4 regions of the Janthinobacterium foliorum genome follow, and region 4 is predicted to be linked to each of the others. Evidence: predicted binding sites of a transcription regulator. Region 4 holds the regulator's gene; each other region holds the start of a gene.
The links. Region 4 encodes FNR, which switches genes on or off when oxygen is low (the NO sensors DNR and NnrR bind a similar motif). Its sites were predicted from a motif close to TTGATNNNNATCAA; they were not measured.
Positions count from the first base shown of each region.

Region 1 (4,558 bases), on a different contig from region 4:
AGGTGAAAGGACCGCTGGCGTACACGTCGAAGTTGTCGTTCGTGGTCTTGCCCGGGCCATAGGCGCCCGTCCACAGGAGCATGCCTTCGCCCGTCGCCGGGTCGGGATGGCCGCCGCCCGCATAGGCGACCGTGGTGCGGTTCGTGCTTTCCGTGCGCGCATAGCCCAGGTGCAGATTCCAGTTGCCGGGCAGGCGCTGGTCCAGCGAAGTGAACACGGTATGCTGCTTGTTGGCCCAGGTGCTCCATGGCGTCGTGAGGCTCGTGTTGCGCGGCAAGTTGGCCAGGCTGCCGTCCGCATTCCAGTAGGGCACGGCACCCCAGGTGGCACCCGTGGGTTTGTTGTCCTGGAAGTCGACGCCGGCCGTCAGCATGCTGCCTGGGCGCAAATCGGCTTCGAGGACGACCATGCCCACCGTCTTGCGTTCGTGGTACATGTCCAGGTAGGAATCGCGTTTTTGCCAGGCCAGGGCGGCGCGTGCGCGCACGCTGCCTGCCGCGTTCAGGGGCGTGGAGATATCCGCTTCAAGGCGCTGGTCATCCCAGCGGCCCATGATGAGGCCGGCGCTGGCCTGGAAGGTCTTCGTCGGCCGCTTGCGTATCATGTTGATGGTGGCCGACGGGTCGCCCTTGCCGCCCATCAGGCCGGTGGCCCCGCGGATGACTTCGATGCGGTCGTACAGGATGGTGTCTTGCAGCGGCGCATTGCCGCCCCGCGCCATGCCATCGATCTGGAGATTGTCGATGCCGAAGCCGCGCGCATAAAAGCGCGTGCGTTCCGTATCGTTCTGGCCTACCTGGATGCCCGTCGTCTGCGCCAGCGCCTGATCCAGGCGCACGGCGCCCAGGTCATCGAGCAGCTGGCGCGTGATGATGCTGACCGACTGCGGCGTTTCGCGCAGCGACAGGTCCATGCGCGTGGCGCTGCGCGCCTCGCCCGCCGTGTAGGAGCCTGTGCCTTCCGTGCTGGCCGTCGACTGGCCCAGCACGGTGACGGCCGGCATGGTCAGGGGCGCGTCGTCCGGCGGGGCATCAGCCGCCCGCGCCGGCAGGGAGAGGCAGGCGCTGGCCACGCCGGCGGCAAGGTTGAACAGGGCAAGGTGTAACAAGCGGGGCAGGGGGCGCAACGCGGGTTGGGGACGTTCTGGAGTCGATTGCATTTTATTCCTGAGATATTTTTAGTCGTGAGTGTTCCTATCTCGTCTGGCGGATGGCGCAGTAGCTGGGGGGATGGCATGACGCTGGCCCGGGGTCTGGCTCGGATAGCAGTTCCATCGTGCAGCGACGATGGAAAGGACGTACATGTGATTCCTGTCACGTCTTGGTGGCACTGTCGTGAATAAGAATCATTATCAATATAAGCGATATTTGCCAATTAAGCAATCGCGCGCACCAATTGAGTGCATGGCGAGGGATGCTGGCCGGTCGCGGCGTTTTTTGCAGGCTTCTGCGATAATGCAGCTGACAAAATATTTTCCTAATTGAAAGAAATTGCATGCGTACATGGATAGCCTGTGCAGGGTGGTGGTGTGTCGTCTCGCTGGGCCAGGCCCAGGAGCACGCGCCGCCACCGGCTGTTCCCGCGCCGCAGCAGAGTGCCAGCGCATCCGCCGCAGCCAGCGCGTCGTCCTCTGCCGCGGCAGCGTCCACCCATGTCGCCACGACCGATGCCGCGCCGCCGACCGCCGCCGCGCCAGCGCCCGCTGCGGAGCCGCTGCCGCCGCAAACGGTGACCATCACGGCCAGTGCCGATGCCAAGCCGCCCCGCGTGCGCTTCACGGCCTATCGTGAAAGTTATCTGACGGCCAAGAAAGTCTGGCAAGTGTCGAGCGGCAACGTCGTCATGGCCTTGCGCCTGATCCCGGCCAAGCTCAGCGCCAGTATCGACGACGTGCGCGTGGCCTTGCAAGGCAATGGCGCACCGATTCCCATCAAGGTATCGGAAGGGGGCGTGTTTGTCGTGCCCCTCAACGACGATATCGCCGCGCAGGATGGCACGTTCCTCGTGAATAAGGGCAAGGGTGAGCTGACGGCGAATATCGTCATCCAGCCCGCCGTGGCGCGCGATGCGTGGAATGTGACGCGCGTGGGCCAGGTCTTGCACGATGCCAGGCGTGCCGTGCGGGCCATCACGCCATGGTACAAGCGGCCGTTCGCCAACGAGGTGCAGTCGCTGGCCTTTTGCGCGGCAGAAACGGGTAGCGCGCTGCGCCTGATGGACGGCGACCAGCTGATCGCCACCTTGCCGATGAACGAGCCGGCCGTCAATGACATCAACCAGCCGGTGTTTTGCAAGATCTTCGACGGTGAAGACAAATACCCGGGCCATTACCGCGTCGTGCTGCCGGAGCAAGCCACGGTCTTGCTGCTGTAGGTCCGTTCAGTTGGGCTGGCGCTGCACCAGTTCCAGCGCCGCCGCCAGCGCCAAGTCCATGGTGGCCTGGTGAAACACCAGCCATTGCGGCAGCAGCGACAGTGCGTGGCGTCCCTGCGCCAGATCGCCTTCATCGACGGCGGCCCAGGCGTGGTGCAAGCCGCTCAGCACGCGCGCATGCTGTTCGCGGTGGTTCGCCAGCGAGGGAAAGCCGATCTCTTCCATCAACTCTTCCTCCTCGCGGAAATCGCGCTCGACCGCCGCGATCAAGTCGCGGAAGCCCACGCTGAAATGCTGGTCGCTCAATTGCGACAGCCGCGCCAGCTCCAGAAACAGCGCCTCATGCGCCTCGTCGATGGCGGGCACTCCCAGCGCCATCTCCTCTTTCCAATGCGAATCATGCATGCCGAACTCCCGGTTAAGCCCGTCCCGATGCGAAGCGGGCTGTTCCAGTGTGGGCGCAGCGCAAAGGTAAATCCATGATCTGGATCAAGAGTGTGATGAAGAGAGGCGGGCGCGGCAGGCACTGGCGGCCAGATGACTTAACAATAAAAGTACAAATTCCCTCCCCACGCAGAAGTGGGTTTGCACGATGCGCCCCGTGACCGAGCGCCGCTGAAAAAAGCCGCTGGCAAGGCGTCTTTGACGCAGACAGTACGGCTAGTACGGCAAGTCAACGCCACGCAGCCAGCGGCGTTTCTCGGCCGCGCGCATTATTAATGTTTGGGCCAGCGTGCCCAGAGAGCCTGCGCATCGACATTCGGTACCTGCAGCGTTTGCCCGGCCGACGTCTGCATGGCGTCGCGCATCACCAGCGGAACCAGCAGCAGGGCCGAGAGGGCAAGGCAGGTCAGCACTTTGAGCGTCAACATGGTCGTCTCCTGATGAGCCGGTGGCGGCGCGGGGATGCGGCGCCTGCCGGTCACTTCAATCACGTACTCATATATTTATTACCATGCTTGCAGTTTAGTTCATTTGTTTGAAACTTCAACTAGTTGCTGTGGTGCACTGCACCAGTGAACCTGTCGAAATGGCGCGCGGCGCGCCTTATTTGGCTTTCCTGCGCTTGCGCGGCTGGCCCGCCGCCGGCAGGAAAGAGTCGAGCCACACTTGCGTCAGCTGCCGCGTGTTCTTGGCCGCTTCGCGCTTGACGGCTGCCGTGGCGTGGCCGCGCGCCGTGTTGGCGATGCGGTTGGCGGCGCTCAGGTACATGCTCATCCAGGGGTTTTTCATGGGAAGCCTCGCAGTGTGGGAGTGGGGCGGCGCGCTTGCCGCCATGTCCCCACTCTAGCCGTCTGGCTGCTCCTCACCGTTCGCCGCCGCACACAGGGCGGCGGCCAGCAAGATGCTTTGATGTGGCTCAATACACGTCGCGGCGATAGCGTCCCGCTGCCAGCAGGGCGTCGACGCCATCCTGGCCCAGCAATTCTTGCAGCACAGCATCAACGCCGGCCGCCATGCCATGCAGGCTGCCGCACACGTAGACGATGGCACCCTGTTCCAGCCAGGCGCGCAGTTCGCCGGCGCTGGCGCGCAAGCGGTCCTGCACGTACTCCCGCTGGCCTGCCGCCACGCCATCGCGCGAAAAGACGCGGTCCAGGCGCGCCAGGTGCGCGCTGTCCAGCCAGCCTTGCAACTCCGCGCCGCAGACGCTGTCAAACGCTTGCTGGCGCTCGCCGAACAGCAGCCAGTTACGGGCCAGTCCCGCCCGCTGGCGGGCGCGCAGGTGCGAGCGCAGGCCAGCCAGGCCGGAACCGTTGCCGATATAAATACAGGGCACGTCCACCAGTGCGGGCGCGAAGACGGGATTGGCTTGCAGGCGCAAGCGGATAGGGCCGCCCAGCGGGGCGAAACGCGTCAGCCAGCCGGAAGCGAGGCCGTGACCCTGGTTTTCCACGCCCGCATGGCGTTCCTGGCGCACCAGCAATTGCAGCTCGCCATCGGACGGCAGCGAGGCGATCGAGTAGCTGCGCGGCGCGTGATGGGCGCTGCCGGCATTGCCGGCGTTATCGGCGTTATCGGTGTTACTTGCGTTACTTGCGTTTGCTGCGTTACCTGCGTGAGCTGCATCGCCATCGCTGCCATCCGCATTGCAGGGGATGATCTCCGCCAGCGCGCCCGCTTCCCAGGTTGCACCGGCCGGTCCGGCCAGGGTGATTTCGTGCAGTTCGCCGCCCAGGCTGCC
Region 1 is NZ_CDXDQE010000019.1:53,047-57,604, forward strand. It holds gene ACZ92H_RS27755 (TonB-dependent siderophore receptor) at 1-1,159, opposite strand, end outside; gene ACZ92H_RS27760 (hypothetical protein) at 1,495-2,373, shown strand; gene ACZ92H_RS27765 (bacteriohemerythrin) at 2,380-2,778, opposite strand; gene ACZ92H_RS27770 (hypothetical protein) at 3,090-3,245, opposite strand; gene ACZ92H_RS27775 (hypothetical protein) at 3,421-3,606, opposite strand; gene ACZ92H_RS27780 (PepSY domain-containing protein) at 3,734-4,558, opposite strand, start outside.
Region 1: the regulator FNR is predicted to act here: its motif matches at 2,853-2,866, upstream of ACZ92H_RS27765 (bacteriohemerythrin).

Region 2 (4,558 bases), on a different contig from region 4:
CCTGTCGCTGTCGTTTGTCGTGGCGGCCGTCGCCTGCTGCTTCGCCGCCCTGTGCTATGCGGAATTCGCCTCCACCGTGCCCGTCGCGGGCTCCATCTACACCTACAGCTATGCCACCCTGGGCGAGCTGGCCGCCTGGATGATAGGCTGGGACTTGCTGCTCGAATACGGCCTGGCCGCCGCCGCCGTCTCCGTCGGCTGGTCCGGCTATTTCCAGTCGCTGCTGTCGGGCTTTGGCATCGTGCTGCCCGTCGCGCTCACCGCCGCGCCCGGCGCCCTGCCCGGCGTGAGCACCATCATCAACCTGCCCGCCCTCGTCATCATGCTGGCCCTGACCGCCATGCTGGGCTGGGGCGTGCGCGAATCGGCGCGCCTGAACAACATCATGGTGGCCATCAAGGTGGGCGTGGTGCTGCTGTTCATCATCTTCGGCGCGCGCCACGTGCAGCCGGCCAACTGGCAGCCTTACATGCCCTTCGGCTACCACGGCATGCTGAGCGCCGCCGCGCTCGTGTTCTTCGCCTTCATCGGCTTTGACGCCGTCACCTCGGCCGCCGAGGAAGTCAAGAAGCCGTCGCGCGACTTGCCGATCGGCATCATCGGCTCGCTGGCCGTGTGCGCCGTGCTGTACGTGGTGGTGTCGGCCATCATGACGGGCATCGTGCCGTACCAGAAATTCCTCGGCGTCGACCACCCCGTCTCGCTGGCCCTGCAATATGCGGGCGAAAACTGGATCGCCGGCTTCGTCGACCTGGGCGCCATCCTGGGCATGACCACCGTGATCCTGGTGATGGCCTTCGGCCAGACGCGCATCATCTTCGCCATGTCGCGCGACGGCCTGCTGCCCAAGCGCCTGTCGACCGTGCACCCGCGCTTCCACACGCCGTTCTTTGCCACCTGGCTGGTGGGCATCGTGTTTGGCCTGATCGCCGCCGTGATCCCGCTCAACATCCTCGCCGAGCTGATCAACATCGGCACCCTGGCCGCCTTCACCATGGTGTCCGTCGCCGTGGTGGTGCTGCGCAAGCGCCGTCCCGACCTGCCGCGCGCCTTCCGCTGCCCCGGCGTGCCCTACGTGCCGGCGCTGGCCGTCATCCTGTGCGTGGGCCTGATGACCTTCCTCAGCTGGATCACCTGGATGGCGTTCTCGATCTGGCTGGTGCTGGGCCTGATCATCTACTTCGGCTACGCGCGCCGCCGTTCGCTGCTGCACCCGCCACAGTAAATCCCCACGCCGGCGACACGTTTCGCCGCCGGCGCCGTAAGATGGCGGTCTCGCAACCCTGCAGGCCGCCATCCATGCAACGCTCCCCCGACCTCATCAAGCAGCTGGACCACAGCACGGACCAGCTCAAGCGCGCGCGCCTGCGCGGCATGCAGTGGCTGGCCGCCGGCTTGCTGCTGCTGGCCGCGCTGGTGTTTGCCGTGGCCCGCTCGCAGCGCGGCGGCCACCCCGCCTGGGGCTATGTGGAAGCGTTCGCCGAAGCGGCCATGGTGGGGGCGATCGCCGACTGGTTCGCCGTCGTCGCCCTGTTCCGCCACCCGCTGGGCATTCCCCTGTGGCACACGGCCATCATCCCGAACAGCAAGGCGGACATCGGCCGCAGCCTTGGCGCCTTCGTGGAAAACCATTTCATTACCGAGCAAGGCATCGCCGAACGCATCATGCAGGCCGATCCGGCCGCGCGCCTGGGCGCCTGGCTGATGGACGAGGCCCACGCGCGGCAGCTGGGCATGGCCAGCGCCGGTGTCGCCAGACAATTGCTGGCGATGGCCGACCATGAGCAGCTGGGACGGCTGCTGCGCGAGCAGGCCAGCGGCTACCTGGGACAATTGAATGTGTCGGACGTGGCCGCCGACTGCATCGATGCGCTGATCGCCGATGGCAAGCCGCAGGAACTGCTGGACTTCATGCTCGACCGCGGCGCCGCCTACCTGGACGAAGAGCGCCACCACGCGGCCATCGGCGACTTCGTGCTGGGCGCCTTCCAGATCGAGAACGCGCTGGTAAGAAAAGCCGTGAAGGCATACGAGCCGCGCATGATCGCCTCGCTGCAAAAATTCGCCCTCGCCGTGCGCCTCGATCCCGGCCACCCGCTGCGCCAGCGCATCGCCGGCTGGATCGCCGACAGCGCCCTGCACCTGAAGGCCGACCCGCACTGGCAGGAAACCGTGCGCCGCTACCAGCTGCAGCTGGTCGCCAGCGACACGGTGCAAGCCATGCTGGGCGAGCTGTGGAACAATATCCGCGCGCGCATGCTGGCCGACCTGCACGCCGACCAGCCGGCGCTGGCGCAAGCCATCGCCAGCCTGGCGCGCAACACGGGCACGGTGCTGGACAGGGACAGGCAGGCGCGCGAGTGGCTGAACGGCGCCATCGTCGCCGGCAGCGGCGCGCTGGTGCGCCGCTACCGGGGCGAGGTGGGCGCCTTCATCGCCAGCCGCCTGGACCTGTGGAGCAAGGAGGAAATGAGCGAGCGCATCGAGCTGGCCATCGGGCGCGACCTGCAATTCATCCGCATCAATGGCACCGTCGTCGGCGGCCTGGCCGGCCTGCTGATTTATACGCTCAGCCAGGCGTTTTGAACCATGCTCACCAGCGCGGCACGGCGCGGGCCGGCGCCCCATCCGGCCAAACTTGATGTAGATCATAATTTTTTAAACAAGCTCTTGCTATCCTGTCAAAAAATGACAGGAGTCGTGGATGAACACAAGGCGGCAGGCACAAGCGGAGTTGGCAGCGGCACCAGCAGCGGAACATGAGCGCCAGGGCAGCGCCTGGCAAGGCGTGCCGCCTCCCGACTATCCGGAAAGCGCGCCGGAGGGCGCGACGCTGGATTTGCTGCTGAACGCCTGGCTGGGCAAGTTTACGGGCGGCATCTCCCCGGCGGCGCTGGGCAATGCCTATGCGGACTGGCTCAGCCACCTTGCCCTGGCGCCGTCGAAGCAGCAAACCCTGCTGCAGGAGGCGTGGAAAAAGATCGCCCGCTGGCAGCAGTATTGCTGGCAATCGGCCGTGCCATCGGCGCTGCCGGGCGCCGGCGCGCGGCAGCCGTGCATCGCGCCGCTGCCGCAGGACCGGCGCTTCGACGATCCGGCCTGGCAGCGCTGGCCCTATAACCTGGCCTACCAGGGCTTTTTGCTGCAGCAGCAATGGTGGCACCGGGCCACCACGGGCGTGCGCGGCGTCTCGCCCCACCATGAGGATGTCGTCACGTTTACCGTGCGCCAGTGGCTCGACATGCTGGCGCCATCGAACTTCCTGCTGACCAATCCCGTGGCGCAGCAGGCCACCGTGGAAAGCGGCGGCGCCAATCTGGCGCGCGGCTTGGCCCACGCGGCCGACGACTGGCAGCGCGCCGCCATGGGCACTTATGCGCCCGACCGGCACACCTATAAGGTGGGCGAGCACGTGGCGGTGACGCCGGGCAAGGTCGTCTACCGAAACGACCTGATCGAATTGATCCAGTACGCGCCGGCGACAGCCAGCGTGCATGCCACGCCCGTGCTGTTCGTCCCCGCCTGGATCATGAAGTTCTATATCCTCGACCTGTCGCCGCACAATTCCCTGGTGCGCTACCTGGTGGGCCAGGGCCATACGGTGTTCATGATGTCGTGGAAAAACCCGGGCGAGGAAGACCGCGAGCTGTCGCTGGAAGACTACCGCCAGCTGGGCGTCATGGAGGCGCTCGACGCCGTCAGTGCCATCACGGACGCGCCGCAGGTGCACGCCGCCGGCTACTGCCTGGGCGGCACGCTGCTGGCGATCGCCGCCGCCAGCATGGCGCGCGATGGCGATGCGCGCCTGGCCAGCCTCACCATGCTGGCGTCCCAGGTGGACTTCAAGGAACCGGGCGAGCTGTCGCTGTTCATCGACGAAAGCCAGGTCAGCTTCCTGGAAGCGGCCATGTGGAAGCAGGGCTATCTCGACACGAAGCAGATGGCGGGCGCCTTCCAGCTGCTGCGCTCGAATGATTTGATCTGGTCGCGCCGCCTGAACCACTATCTGCTGGGAAAAGATGAACAGGACAGCGACCTGATGGCCTGGAACGCGGATGCCACGCGCATGCCCTGCCGCATGCACTCGGAATACCTGCGCCGCCTGTTCCTGCACAATGATTTGGCCGAGGGCCGCTACCGCACGGCGGGCCGCCACATCGCCCTGCCCGACATCGACGCGCCCATCTTCGCCGTCGGCACCGTGACGGACCACGTGGCGCCGTGGCGCTCCGTGTACAAACTACAGCTGCTGACGGACACGGACATCACATTTTTGCTCACCTCGGGCGGCCACAACGCGGGCGTCGTCTCGCCGCCGGGCCAGCCGCGGCGCAGCTACCAGATGGCCACGCACGGCCATGACGACGCCTACATCGACGCGGACAGCTGGCAGCGCGACGTGCCGCACCATGACGGTTCGTGGTGGCCCGCCTGGCAGGCGTGGCTGGCCCAACGCTCGGGGCCCCAGGTGGCCGCGCCCGCCATGGGCCCCGCGCTGGGCGACGCGCCAGGCAGCTACGTGCTGCAGGCTTGATCCCTCCCCTTTCTCCACCTTCCA
Region 2 is NZ_CDXDQE010000007.1:156,835-161,392, reverse strand. It holds gene ACZ92H_RS16295 (branched-chain amino acid transporter BcaP) at 1-1,225, shown strand, start outside; gene ACZ92H_RS16290 (DUF445 domain-containing protein) at 1,300-2,586, shown strand; gene ACZ92H_RS16285 (PHA/PHB synthase family protein) at 2,705-4,534, shown strand.
Region 2: the regulator FNR is predicted to act here: its motif matches at 2,639-2,652, upstream of ACZ92H_RS16285 (PHA/PHB synthase family protein).

Region 3 (4,558 bases), on a different contig from region 4:
CGTCACCGAGGAATACGCGAAGCTGGAAATGCGCCGCCGCCACACCCTGATCGGTTCGATGATGATCCACAAGGGCGACGCCGACGGCATGATCTGCGGCACCTTCGGCACCACCCAGCTGCACCTGAAATACATCGACCAGGTGCTGGGCAAGCGCGCCGGCAGCAATGTGTATGCCGCCATGAACGTGCTGATCATGCCGGAGCGCCAGCTGGTGATGGTCGACACGCACGTCAACGAGAACCCGGACGCCGACCAGTTGGCCGAGATCACCATCATGGCCGCGGAAGAGATGACCCGTTTCGGCCTGTCGCCGCGCGCGGCCCTGCTGTCGCACTCGAACTTCGGTTCCAGCGACAGCGCCTCGGCGCAAAAGATGCGCGCCGCGCTGGCCATCATCAAGGAACGCGCGCCGGACCTGGAAATCGACGGCGAGATGCACGGCGATACGGCCCTGGACAGCAAGCTGCGCCACAAGCTGATGCCGAACTCGGACCTCAAGCACGACGCCAACCTGCTGGTCATGCCGAACATCGAGTCGGCCAACATCGCCTACAACCTGGTGAAAACGGCGGCCGGCAACGGCATCGCCGTCGGCCCGATCCTGCTGGGCTGCGCCAAGCCCGTGCATATTTTGACCCCATCGGCCACCGTGCGCCGCATCGTCAACATGACGGCCCTGTGCGTCGTCGACGCCGTGGCGCAGCGCAAAGCCTAAGGGGTTAGCTGTTGCCTGAAAGCCGCGCCATCCGCAGGGAGGCGCGGCTTTTTTACGTGGGCGGCACGGGCAGGGCCGCGGCGGGCGGATGGCGGCGCAGGTAGTAATGGCGGTACAGCATGATCTCGCCCCATACCAGCAGCAGCGCCGCCAGCGCGAACAGGCCCAGCGTGATCTTGAGCGAGTTGAAATAGGCGCCGGCCTGTCGTTTGATGGCGTCGATGAACATCATCGGCACTGACTTGTCGAGTTTGCTGAAGTCGGCATGGCGCGCCACATCGGTGGTCAGGCGCACGGCCAGATCGGTGCCCAGCGCGGCCAGTTCGCCGGTCGCCTGGCCGCGGAAGTTGGCGCCCTTGAGCGCGTCGCCGAGCACGCCAACCCTGGCGATCAGCTGTTCCTGCAGCACCTGCGTCAGCAGCACGCTGCCGCGGCGCAGAATGAATTCATTGATCCAGCGCGCCTTGCTGCGTTCCCAGTAACTGCTTGACGTGGGGCGGTAATACATGCCTTGCACGAAGGGCTCGAGCAGGCTGCGCACGCTGATGGGCTGGCCCGGCGCGATCAGCCTGACCTGCTGTTCCAGGTAGATGCGCAGCGCCGGCATCCGGGCTTCGACCACGGGCTGCAAGTCGCGCTCGAGGGCCAGGTTGACCACGCGGTGCACGCTGTGCACGGCGCCCAACCCGGCACCGAGGAGCGGTAGCGCGAGCAGGATCAGCACGTAGCTGAGCTTGGCCGCCACATGCCAGGCGGTGGGGCGGCGCACCAGCAGGCATTTGCTGGCCAGCTGGTAGCAGATGGCGACGGCCAGCACGCAGCCGGCCGCGCTGCACAGCAGTATCCACGGCAGGGCAGTCCACAGCAGTTCGCCGCCGAACGGCACCAGGCCACTGCCCCAATTGGCGAGTTGTTGATTCATGTACATTGCCTTGCTATGGATAAATAGGCAAGTATACCCATTGTGCAACGACGTGGAGCGCGCCTGGCGTCAGTGCGCCATCAGCACGGGCAAGGTCATCTGGCGCAGAATCGTTTCCGTCACGCCGCCCAGCAGGATTTCGCGGAAGCGCGCGTGGCCGTAGCCGCCCATCACCAGCAGGCCGGCATGCACTTCGGCCGCCATCGCCAGCAGGGCCGCGCCGATGTCGCCCGTGGTGACGGACGGGCGCACTTCCACCTGCACGCCGTGGCGGCTCAGGTAGGCGGCGATGTCGGCGCCCGGATGGCGGGCCGGCTGCGCGTGGCCGGCGGGCGGATGCAGCAGGGCCAGCACCACCAGGCGCGCCGCGCGCAGCAGGGGCAGGGCGTGGCCGATGGCGCGCGTCGCTTCCATGCTGCCATCCCAGGCCACGACGACGGTATTGTCCACCTGCGCACAGTGCCCGCTGCGCGGCACGATCAGCACGGGACGGGCCGCGTTCAGCATCACGTAGGGCACCAGGTCGCTCATGGCGCCGGGCAGCGCTTCGCTGGCATCGTGCTGGCTGAGCACAGTCAGGTGGCTGTAGCGGGCACTGACTGCCATGCCGCCATCTTCGTCGTCCTCGATCAGGCGCCGCTCCAGCGAGACGGCGCCGGCCTGGCGCGCCAGCTTTTCAAACTGGTCCAGCGCCTGTTCCGCGTGGCCGTGCAGGGCGGAGATCTGCGCCGCCACGGCGGCGCCGCGCATGCCGCGGTTGTTCTCCAGGTAAAAGCGCGATACGCCCGTCATCGCCGCGCCGATCAGATGCGCCTGGTGCGTGTGCGCCAGCCGCGCCGCGAGGGCGATGCGCTGCGGCGCATGGCGCGACAGGTCGGCATGCACCAGGATGGATTTGTAAGCCATGTGTTCACCCGTGAATAAAGATGGCAACAAGGCTAAAACGGCAACACGGGCAAGTCCAGCATTGCGGCGGCGGCGGGCGGTTTTGTTTTGCGGAACTTGATGTGGGTCAAAAAAAGACAGCCCGTGACCGTCCACAAGCCAGTTTGCGAGAAATCATGGCTTATTTGATGTGCATCAAAATCTTGCACGGCAGGCCAGCGATAATGGCATTGAACTCCTGGCCCTTCCAGTGGTCTGCATCGGCGCCAGCACCATCGTGTTTGGTACTTCTTTGTGTGACGCAACAACACCGGGCGTGGCGGGAGTTCACTACCTAGGCCAGTTCCTGGCGCTCTTCTTCCGCCCAGCGCAGCCGGATGGCCTCGATGGCGGGCAGTTCCCGAACGAATGCATCCACCAGCCGCGCATCGAAGTGGCGGCCTTTCTGTTCCTGCAAATAGCCGACGGCGTCCGCCACCGGCCAGGCGCGCTTGTACGGACGCACCGAGGTCAGCGCATCGAAGACGTCGGCCACGGCCACGATGCGCCCCGCCAGCGGGATGTCGCCGCCGGCCAGGCCGTTCGGGTAGCCGCTGCCATCCCATTTTTCGTGGTGCGACAGGGCGATCTCGCGCGCCAGCGCCAGCATCCCGCCTGCCGCGTGTTCGCCGATGATGTCGCCGCCGATGCGGGCGTGCGTCTGCATGACCGTCCATTCGTCGGCATCGAGCTTGCCCGGCTTTTGCAGGATGCGGTCGGGGATGCCGATCTTGCCCACGTCGTGCATGGGCGCCGCGTGCAGCAGGTCGTCCGCCTGCGCCTCGTCCATGCCGGCGGCCACCCCCAGCAGACGCGCGTAATGGCTCATGCGGATCACGTGCAGGCCCGTTTCGTTGTCCTTGTATTCGGCGGCCAGGCCCAGGCGCTGGACGATCTGCAGCCGCGTTTCCTTCAATTCCTCGATGCGCACCAGCGACAGGTGCGTGCGCACGCGGGCGCGCACGATGGACGGGCTGAGCGGCTTGGTGATGTAGTCGACGGCGCCCGCCTCGAAGCCGCTCAGCTCGTCGCGCATGTCGCTCAGCGCCGTGACGAAGATGACGGGGATGGCGGCCGTCAGCGGCTCGGCTTTCAGGCGGCGGCAGGCGTCGTGGCCGCTCATGCCGGGCATCATCACGTCGAGCAGGATCAGGGCCGGGCGTTCCTGTTGCGCCAGTGCCAGGGCCCGCGCGCCATCCTTGGCGAACAGCAGCGCGTAATCGTCCTGCAGAATCTGGCGCAGCAGTTGCAGATTGGCCGCCTCGTCATCGACGACCAGCAGCAGGGGCTTGATGGGGCTCGGCACACTCATGGATGCTCCTGTTCCAGCGATTGCAGCAAGTCGTGCAGCAGCGACTGTGCCAGGGAAAAATCGAAGTCGTCGATGGCGCGTTGCAGCGGCGCCAGGCTGGCCGCCTGTCCGCCCAGGGCGCTGTGCAGCTGTGCCTGCGCCGCGTCGTGCAATTCACCGCGCCGCAGGGCTTGCAGCAGGGCGCTGGCGGCTTGCCGCGCGGCAGGCAGGTCGGCTTCGCCCGCCGCCTCATCGACGCTGTCCTGCGGGCTCAGCCTGGCGATGGCGGCCAGCGCCGCCGGCCATTGCGTCAGCAGGGCGCCGGTGATTTCGCCCGGCTGCTGCGCCGTGGCGGGCGTGTCCGTGGTGCACCATTGTTCCAGTGCCGCCAGGCTGGCCGCCAGCTGTTCCAGCCCCAGATTGCCCGCCACGCCGCGCAGCCGGTGGCAAAGGGGCAGGAGCTGCGCATGGTCGCCGGTCTCGATGGCGGCCAGCAGCGCGGGCGGCACGCGGGGATGTTCCTGTCCGAAACGGGCCAGCGCGGCGCGGTAGGCGCTGTCGTTGCCGGCCCAGCGCTGCACGGCGCCCGCATGGTGCAGCACGCGCCGCCCCGCGGGCGCGGCCTGGTCGTCGTTGTCGGCCGCCTGCCCGGCGGGCAGTTCCAGCACGCGCGCGATTTCCTGCGACAGGGCATGCCAGTCGA
Region 3 is NZ_CDXDQE010000003.1:314,449-319,006, forward strand. It holds gene ACZ92H_RS08890 (NADP-dependent malic enzyme) at 1-718, shown strand, start outside; gene ACZ92H_RS08895 (hypothetical protein) at 771-1,640, opposite strand; gene ACZ92H_RS08900 (universal stress protein) at 1,710-2,546, opposite strand; gene ACZ92H_RS08905 (HD-GYP domain-containing protein) at 2,860-3,876, opposite strand; gene ACZ92H_RS08910 (MHYT domain-containing protein) at 3,873-4,558, opposite strand, start outside.
Region 3: the regulator FNR is predicted to act here: its motif matches at 2,711-2,724, upstream of ACZ92H_RS08900 (universal stress protein).

Region 4 (4,558 bases):
CGTCAGCTCGCCGATCTCGTCGCGCTGCTGCACCGGCACGGGGGTAAAGCGGCTGCCCGACTTGCGCAGCGACAGCAGGGTGTCGCGCAGGCGCACCAGCGGCGACAGCAGGCGCACGGTGACCCAGCCCAGCACGGCAGCGGCCAGCAGCGAGGCGCAGATGCTCCACAGCACCAGGCGCGACAGCACGCCATTGAAGGGCTCGAACGCGTCCGCCACGGGCAGCGAGGCGGCCAGCAGCCAGTTCACGGAGTTCAAGCGCTTGAAGCTGTTGACGGCCGTGACGCCGCGGCTGTTGGTGCTGACCATGCTGCCCTCGCCGTCTTCCTTCAGCAGCTGGGTGGTGACCAGGTTGGCGTTCGGCGCGCGCGGGTGCAGCAAGCGGCTGGCATCGGGGTGCAGCACATAGCGCGGCACGGCTTCGCGCGTGAGGATGAAGTAATAGCCGCTCTTGCCCACCTTGGCCGTGCGCAAGTGGCCCAGCATATTGTCCTTGTACAGGCGCAGCACGCCGATGACGATGCCGGCCACCTCGCCGTTGTTGTCCAGCACGGGCGCGACCATCTGCACGATGGGCAGATGGCTGGTCTTGCCCAGCATCGGTTCCGTGATCATGGCCTTTTTGGTGCGCATCACCGTCTGGAAGTAGGCGCGGTCGGCCACGTCGACGCCGTTGCGTCCCTGCACCTCGGGCACGTTGGCCACCACCTTGCCTTGCGTGTCGAGCACCAGCACGTCGTCGAACAGGGCCAGCATGGCGCGCTGCGTGTAGTACTCGCGCAATTGGCCGGGGTCGGCCATCAGGGAGGGCGGCTGGTGGCGCGCCGTCTGGGTGATGATGTCGAGCAGCATGGCCAGCTTGTCGTCGAGCTCGTCCGCGGTGCGTTCGATCAGCGCCGTTTGCTGGCTCAGCAAAACCTGGGTGAAGTCGTCGCGCATGTGCTTGACCTGCACCATGGTCACCACGGCGATCATGGCGATCGAGGTCAGGCTGGTGGCCAGCGCGACTTTTGCTTTAATGCCGAGAGGCTTCATGATTTCCTTTTCAGTACCCGGAGGCACAGGCGGCAGATAATGCTGTCAGGAATTTTCCTATCAATACGTCAACTTGGCAAGCACGGGCCGTGGAAATGCGCGCCCGGGCATGAACTTGTATGGATGTTGCCATAAAATTAAATGCGGGAAGTCGTTTATTGAGCGAAATAAAGGGGAAATGCGGGGAAATTGGCACATGTGAGCGCACTATGCAGTAAACTTGTTGTTGCATTTTTCTAAAAGGGTCTGACATGACAGAAGCGCTACTCTCTCCAGCCTTGCCTGCCGTGAACGTGGAAGCGTTGCGTGCGCGCTGCTCGACGTGCAGCATGCATCAATTGTGCCTGCCGATGGGGCTTGACGTGGGCGACATGGACAGGCTGGACCAGATTATCGGCCGCCGCCGCAAGGTAGCGCGCGGCGCCTCGCTGTTCCGCATCGGCGACTCGTTCCAGAACCTGTATGCCATCCGCCTAGGCCACTTCAAGACTTACCAGATCAATCCGGGCGGCGAAGAGCAGGTGACGGGTTTCCAGATGGCGGGCGAATTGCTGGGCATGGACGCCATCAGCGCCGACCGCCACCACTGCAACGCCGTGGCGCTGGAAGACAGCGAAGTATGTGAAATCCCGTTTTCTAGCCTGGAACAATTGCTGGGCAATATGCCCACCCTGCTGCGCCATTTCCACCGCATGATGAGCCAGGAAATCACGCGCGAGCAAAGTGTCATGCTGTTGCTGGGTAATATGCAGGCGACGCAGCGTTTTGCCGCCTTCATCGTCAACCTGGCCTCGCGCTACGAGGCACGCGGCTATTCGGGCAGCAACTTCCAGCTGCGCATGTCGCGCGAGGAAATCGGCAATTACCTGGGCCTGACCATCGAGAGCGTCAGCCGGCTATTGTCGAAGTTCAAGAAGGAAGGCTGGTTGCGCGTGTCGAACCGCGAGATCGAGATCTTGCAGCCAGCCAAGCTGAAGGCGATTACGGCCGGCACGGACACCTGCAAATAGTTTTATAACTCTTCATCCGCATGCAGCGCGATGGCGCGCTGTGCCGGCCAGGTCCAGATGCCGGACAGGCGCCACTCGCGCGTATTGTTTTCCACCAGTACTTGCCAGCGGCTGCGCTCCAGCATGGGCAGGGCCACGGAGAAGTTGCCGGCCGCATCGGGCTGCACCAGCAGCTTGATGTCTTTTTCCGGCTGGGTGGCATGCGCCAGGTGCAGTTGCAGCGGCGCCTGGTAAGCCTTGCCGAAGCTGTGCACGGAACCCGTCAGGCGCGCCGCCGCCACGTCATATGCCAGGCTGGTCGACATGGCCAGGTTGCTGGCGGCCGTATCGCGCCGCAAGTCCTGGTTGATGGCCTTGCCCTGCTTGTAATAGTCGCCCACCACCAGCGCATCGGGCTGCGTAAACGCGATATAGCCCATGGTGCTGCCGACAACGACGGACAGGCCCGGGCCCACCATCAGCAGCCACGGCCAGCGGTGCTTGTACCAGGGATCGGCGGAGGCTTGCAGTTTTGCGGTCTTGGACATTTTAGATCTCCTTGGGGTCAGACCCTGCGGGACTCGGCGTCCCCGTCTGGCCCCAGTATTTGCTTCTGGGTTGAAATAAATAGCTGGTACCCCAACGGCGAAATGCGGGGGCCGGACCCGCAGGGTCCGGCCCCCGCATCACCGTTACCGCGGCACGATGAAGACCGCGTTTTCCCGCACATGCAGCGACGGGTCGTCCAGCGATTGCAGCTCGATGGCGATCTTGTTCGAGCCCTTCTCGCCCACGCCGTGCGGCACGCGCAGGCGGATGGGCCAGCCCAGGGTTTCCGTCGGCTGCAGGGTCACTTCGTCGCGCGTCAGCAAGGTCAGGCCCGGCAAGCCGGAGACGCTGATTTTAAAATGCTGGCTTTGCTCCGAGGTGTTCATGATCTGCAGACGGTAAACGTTCTCGATCATGCCATCTTCCACTTCGCGTCCCATCGAGCCGCGGTCGCGGATCACGTCCATTTTCAATGGCGTGCGCAGGGCCAGCGAGGTACACACGGCGATGATGATCAGGGCCAGGATGGACGTGTAGATCAGCACGCGCGGCCGCATGGCGCGCCGGCGGATCTGCTGCGAATTGAAGTTGTTCTCCATCGCATGGTCGGTACTGTAGCGTACCAGTCCGCGTGGCCGGTCGACCTTGTCCATCACGCTGTTGCAGGCATCCACGCAGGCGGCGCAGCCGATGCATTCATACTGCAGGCCATTGCGGATATCGATGCCGGTCGGACACACCTGCACGCACAAGGTACAGTCGATGCAGTCGCCCAGCTTGTCGTTGTTGCCGGCCTTCTTGCTCAGCGCGCCGCGCGGCTCGCCTCGCTTGGCATCGTAGGTGATGATCAGGGTGTCCTGGTCGAACATGGCGCTCTGGAAACGCGCGTAGGGGCACATGTATTTGCACACCTGCTCGCGCAGCCAGCCCGCGTTGCCATAGGTTGCCAGGCTGTAGAACAGGACCCAGAACCATTCCCAGGGACCGAAGTTCAGGGTGGTCACCGAATGCGCCAGTTCCTTGATCGGCGTGAAGTAGCCGACGAAGGTAAAGCCTGTCCACAGGGCGATGGCGCCCCACACCACGTGCTTTGCCGTCTTCTTGAAGGCCTTGCGCAGGGACGGGCCCTGCTTGTCGAGGGCCATGCGCGCGCTGCGCGTGCCCTCGATCTTGCGTTCGACCCACAGGAAGATTTCCGTGTACACCGTTTGCGGACAGGAAAAACCGCACCACACCCGCCCGGCAATGGCCGTGACGAGGAACAATAAATACGCACAGATGATCAGCAGGGCCGCCAGGTAGATGAAATCCTGGGGCCACAGCACGACGCCGAAAATGTAGAACTTGCGCGTGGTCAGATCGAACAGCAGGGCTTGCCTGCCATTCCATGTCAGCCACGGCAAGCCGTAGAACGCAAGCTGGGTAAGCCAGACGCATACCCATCGCCAGGTAGCGTAGCGTCCTTTGGCCTCGCGAGGGTAGATTTGCTCGCGGGCCGCATACATCTTGATGACTTGAGGTTCCATTGTTTACTTCGCGGGCGCCTGCGGATTCGACAGGCTCCAGACATACGCCGACAGCACGTGGACCTTCGATTCGCCGAGGAAGTCGCTGAAGGCCGGCATGGTGTTGCTGCGTCCCTTGCGGATGGTTTCCATGATGGTATCGGCGCTGCCGCCATACAGCCAGGTCTTGTCCGTCAGGTTCGGCGCACCGAGCATCTGGTTACCCTTGCCATCGGCGCCGTGGCAGGCCATGCAGGCGCCGAACTTGGCCTTGCCCAGCACCGACTTGACGGGGTCCGAGGTGGAACCGGACAGGCTCAGCACATAATGGGCCACGTTCTCGACATCCTTTTCCGAACCGAGCGCGGCGCCCATCGGCGGCATCTGGCCGTTACGGCCGTGCATGATGGTGGTCTTGATGATGTCGGGTTCGCCGCCATACAGCCAGTCCTTGTCCGTCAGGTTGGGGAAGCCCTTGTT
Region 4 is NZ_CDXDQE010000004.1:63,292-67,849, reverse strand. It holds gene ACZ92H_RS10575 (response regulator) at 1-1,035, opposite strand, end outside; gene fnr (fumarate/nitrate reduction transcriptional regulator Fnr) at 1,287-2,045, shown strand; gene ACZ92H_RS10565 (FixH family protein) at 2,048-2,572, opposite strand; gene ccoG (cytochrome c oxidase accessory protein CcoG) at 2,717-4,099, opposite strand; gene ccoP (cytochrome-c oxidase, cbb3-type subunit III) at 4,103-4,558, opposite strand, start outside.